DNA from 2 places in the Delftia sp. 11MD genome. Region 1 is predicted to be linked to the other one. Evidence: riboswitches for the same ligand, from Rfam matches in the RefSeq annotation. Region 1 holds a riboswitch; the other holds the start of a gene.

Region 1 (2,392 bases):
AAGCAGCAGCAAAGAGAAAAGGCACTTCGCTGCACGCCACTTGCGAAAAAATGCCGAACCAGGCAGGCGATTGAGAGCATGCATGATATTCCCCGTTCTCTCAAGGAGATATGACAGGAAAATGATTTTCCCAATGGCAATGGCCATCAGTTGTACCCAGCGCATTTGCATCGCCGTACCTCGGATAGTTCTATTTGAATCACGAGCCCACAACTCACCTTGCAGCCGGTGAGTTTGGAAGCAAAATTTTTCGCGCAGATCCTGCGCGTCAATCAAAAAAAGGCGGATTTCCATCAACGCTTGCGCGCTGCTCCACTGCCCATTGAGCGGGCACACCTTCAGTCGGGTTTGCGACGCAAAACATTCCTCCCTCGACAAACCATATTCACCGTGCTTGTATTTTTTCAGTGACGGACCAGTTTCCATGGACCCGCACCTGTGCAACGGTAAGTCGCCTATCAGACATATAGACAACCCATGGTTAACCCATGCAGGTCCAATCGACCAGAACATGCACTGACAAACCACTGCACATATCGATAGGCTAAATCATGTTTTTTTCTATTTCAATAGTTTTTTTACATGAAACCAGAGACTCGTACCAGCGCTACGAGGGAGGCGCTTGAACGATCTAGGGAATACCCTGAATCAGCCACACCACATACAGGTAACTGGTGGTATCCCCAATACGACTGGAGCTGGCTGCGCAAGCCCCATAGAATCGCCCCTGCAGGAGAGCAGGCGGGCGCCACGGTGCCGAGCCTCACCGAAGGCGCAAACTCCCATACACGCTCAGGTTCCGTACTGCAAACACAACATGCCGTCTGGAGAGCCGCCGCACGCAATGTGCGGCGCACCGAAGGAGCAAGCCCCGTTCCCATGGACGGCGGTGAATCTCTCAGGTACCAAGGACAGGGGGAGCGGCAGCTGCGTCACGACGGACGCCGGCTGCCTGCTATCCAGACCATAGCGGCCAGCTTTCGCGTGACCCGGCACATGCCTTTGAAAGGGCATCGTCATGCGCGTCATCGTTCTCGGAGCCGGCCTGATCGGCACCACGTCGGCCTACTATCTGCAATCCCTCGGTCATGAAGTGACCGTCATCGACCGCCAGGCCGCGCCCGGCGCCGAAACCAGCTTCGCCAACGGCGGGCAGATCTCGGTCAGCCATGCCGAGCCCTGGGCCAACCCCGGCGCACCGCTGAAGCTGCTGGGCTGGCTGGGCCGGCAGGACGCCCCCCTGCTGTTCCGCCTGCGCGCCGACATGCGCCAGTGGCGCTGGGGCCTGTCCTTCCTGCGCAACTGCACGCCCGCGCGCACGCGCCACAACATCCAGCAGATCGTTCGCCTGGGCACCTACAGCCGCGAGGCCCTGCAGCAGCTGCGTGCCGACACCGGCATCCAGTACGAGCAGCGCACGCAGGGCATCCTGCACTTCTATACGAACGCCCGCGAGTTCGAGGGCGCGCTCAAGCCCACCGAGCAGATGCAGACCCTGGGCTGCGACCGCCGCCTGATCGATGCCGACGAAGCCGTGCGCCTGGAGCCGGCTCTGGCCCATGTGCGCGGGCAGATAGCGGGCGCCACCTATACGGCCGAGGATGAATCAGGCGACGCCAACCTCTTCACACGCGAGCTGGCGCGCATCGCCGCCGCCACGGGCGTGCAGTTCCGCCACGGCCACCACGTCATGGCGCTGCGCACCACGGGTGCGGGCGCCAGCCGCCATATCGACCATGTGGAGGTGACCAATGCCGATGGCCGCTACGAACGCATCCAGGGCGACGCCTATGTCCTGGCCATGGGCTCGTTCAGCCCGCTGCTGGCCCAGCCGCTGGGACTGCACCTGCCCATCTACCCGGCCAAGGGCTACTCCGTGACCCTGCCGGTGCTGGACCCCGCCAAGGCCTACCAGGTCAGCCTCACGGACGACGAGTTCAAGCTGGTGTTCTCGCGCTACACGGGCGCGCAAGGCGACCGCCTGCGCATTGCGGGCACGGCCGAGTTCAACGGCTACGACCGCAACCTGGACCCCGTGCGTTGCGAGGCCATCGTGCGGCGCGTGCAGCAGCTGTTCCCCGGCGCCGGCGATACCGGCCGCGCCCAGTTCTGGAGCGGCCTGCGCCCCGCCACGCCCAGCAATGTGCCGCTGATCGGACGCTCGCCCATCGCCAACCTGTTCCTGAACACCGGCCACGGCACGCTGGGCTGGACCCATGCCTGCGGCTCCGGCATGGCGCTGGCCGACCTGGTCAGCGGCAGGCAGCCGGCCGTGGATTTCGATTTTCTGGGAGCCGCAGCCATGGACCCGGATCGCAGCGCAGGCACGGTTCGCCCGCGCGCGGTCTGAGGTGCAGACGGTGTGTACCGTGTGTACGGCGTGTACGACGCC
Region 2 (2,392 bases), 2.1 Mb from region 1:
GACCATGGTGGGCGCCGCGAAGAAGAAGCTCACGCGCTCTTCGCGGATCAGGCGCCAGGCCTCGGCCACGTCGAAGCGGCGCAGCAGCACCTGTGTGGCGCCGGCCTGCAGGCGCGGCAGAAAGCTGGTGTGCAGCTCGGCCGTGTGGTTGAGCGGCGCCATGGCCAGGCCCACGTCGTCGCGCGTGAACTGCATGGTCTGGTGCATGAGGGCGTTGTGCGCCAGCTTGCTGCGGTGCGTATGCAGCACGCCCTTGGGCCGGCCCGTGGTGCCGCTGGTGTACATGAGGATGCAGGGGTCGCTCTCGCGCACATGGGCCTGGGGCGGCGCGCTGCTGCGGCCCCTGGCCAGGGCGGACAGGCGCTGCGTGGCCCAGACCGGCAGCGGGTCGGCCGGGGCATCGTCGGCAAAGATCCAGTGCTCGATGCCTGCGCCAGTGCCGCCGCCTTCGGCCTTGAGCAGGGCCTGGGCGCGTGCGGCCACCTCGCCGCCCTCGTGCTCGAAGACCAGGGCGCGCGCTGCGCCGTCCTTGAGGATGAAGGCCAGCTCCTGCGCCGCCAGCCGGTAGTTGATGGGGTTGAAGATGGCGCCCAGGCGCGCGGCCGCCAGCATGGTGAAGACAAAGGCCGGCGTGTTGTAGAGAAAGGCCGCGACCACGTCGCCATGGCCTATGCCCAGCTCGGCCAGGCCGTGGGCGTGGCGGTTGACTTCGGCATCGAGCTGGGCGTAGGTCCAGGCGCGGCGCTCGCCGCCCTCCCACGCGACCAGGGCTTCCTTGTTCGGCAGGTAACGTGCCGGCCAGGCCAATGTGTCTCCCAGCGTCTGCTGCATGTGCGCTTCTTCCTTCTCGCTCACGAGATTTCATATATCGATGCACCTCAATGTAGGAGATTTTTTAGACAGTTATGCAATTTGCAAATGCATCCATGCAGGCAAGCGCATGGAGTTGCAGTCGGCCCGCGGAAATCCCGAAGCCGCGCGGACGCTGGCCGCAGCTAGAATGCGCCGGTCAGGAGAGAGTGCCCGCCCGGCCGCAACGGTCGCAGGCAGCGGCACCGCCGAAGGCGCAGGGTTCGCCCCGAACGCTCAGGCAAAAGGACTGGCACCGCCTGCCGCCACGGCCGCAGGCGTTCCTAGCTGGAGAGAGATGCAGGGCACGGCGGTGTGCCCCATCCACCGAAGGAGCAAGCCCCACGCATGGAAGGTGCGGGTGAATCTCTCAGGTAAAGCGGACAGCAGGGCAGCACATCCCGGAGGACCGGGATGGCGTTATGCCTTGTTCCTTGCCTGAAAGAGAGCCCTCCTTGTCCGCTGCCTCCACCACCGATCTGCTCAGGACCCCGCTGTTCGACCTGCACCAGGAACTGGGCGCGCGCATGGTGCCGTTTGCCGGCTACTCCATGCCCGTGCAATACCCGCAGGGGCTGATGGCCGAGCATCTGCACACGCGCGAGGCGGCAGGCCTGTTCGATGTCTCGCACATGGGCCAGATCAGCGTGCGCGGTGCCGACGCCGGGGCCGCGCTGGAGTCGCTGATGCCCATGGACGTGCTGGGCCTGGGCGAACACCGCCAGCGCTACGGCCTGCTGCTCAACGACGCGGGCGGCATTCTGGACGACCTGATGTTCGTGCGCCGCGAGGACGACCTGTTCCTGATCGTCAACGGCGCCTGCAAGCATGAAGACCTGGCGCACATCCAGGCCCGCATCGGCCAGCGCTGCGAAATCGAGCCCCAGTTCGACCGGGGCCTGCTGGCGCTGCAGGGCCCGCAGGCCGCAGCCGCGATGGAGCGCCTGCTGCCGGATACGGCCGGCCTGGTGTTCATGACAGGCGGCCACTTCGACTGGGAGGGGGCCGAGCTGTACATCACGCGCAGCGGCTACACCGGCGAGGACGGCTTCGAGATCTCCCTGCCCGCCAGCCACGCCGAGGCCTTTGCCCGTGCCCTGCTGGCCCAGCCCGAAGTCAGGCCCGTGGGCCTGGGTGCGCGCAATTCGCTGCGCCTGGAGGCCGGCCTGTGCCTGTACGGCAACGATCTGGACACGACCACCACCCCGGCCGAGGCCGCCCTGAACTGGGCCGTGCAGAAGGTCCGCCGCGCAGGTGGCGAGCGCGAAGGCGGCTTTCCCGGCGCGGCCACCGTGCTGGCCCAGCTGCAATCGCCCGAGCTGCTCACGCGCAAGCGCGTGGGCCTGGTGGCCCTGGAGCGCGTGCCCGTGCGCGAAGGCACGGAGCTGCTGGATGCCGGCGGCCGCAAGGTCGGCCAGGTCACCAGCGGCCTGCTGTCGCCCACGCTGAACCAGCCCGTGGCCCTGGCGTACGTGGAGCCGGGCAGCGCCGCCGTCGGCACCACGCTGCAGGCCATGGTGCGCGGCAAGGCCGTGCCCATGCA

The links. Region 1 has a riboswitch for glycine ahead of ACRSCF_RS02535 (D-amino acid dehydrogenase). Riboswitches for the same ligand answer to the same signal wherever they lie in the genome.
Region 2: linked by a shared signal. The riboswitch ahead of gcvT (glycine cleavage system aminomethyltransferase GcvT) and the one ahead of ACRSCF_RS02535 (D-amino acid dehydrogenase) in region 1 are both predicted to bind glycine.

The regions. Positions count from the first base shown of each region.
Region 1 is NZ_CP194333.1:543,385-545,776, reverse strand. It holds gene ACRSCF_RS02540 (invasin domain 3-containing protein) at 1-426, opposite strand, end outside; glycine riboswitch at 815-925, shown strand; gene ACRSCF_RS02535 (D-amino acid dehydrogenase) at 1,019-2,350, shown strand; gene ACRSCF_RS02530 (FIST signal transduction protein) at 2,392-2,392, opposite strand, start outside.
Region 2 is NZ_CP194333.1:2,640,110-2,642,501, reverse strand. It holds gene ACRSCF_RS11905 (fatty acid--CoA ligase) at 1-831, opposite strand, end outside; glycine riboswitch at 1,001-1,112, shown strand; glycine riboswitch at 1,128-1,246, shown strand; gene gcvT (glycine cleavage system aminomethyltransferase GcvT) at 1,272-2,392, shown strand, end outside.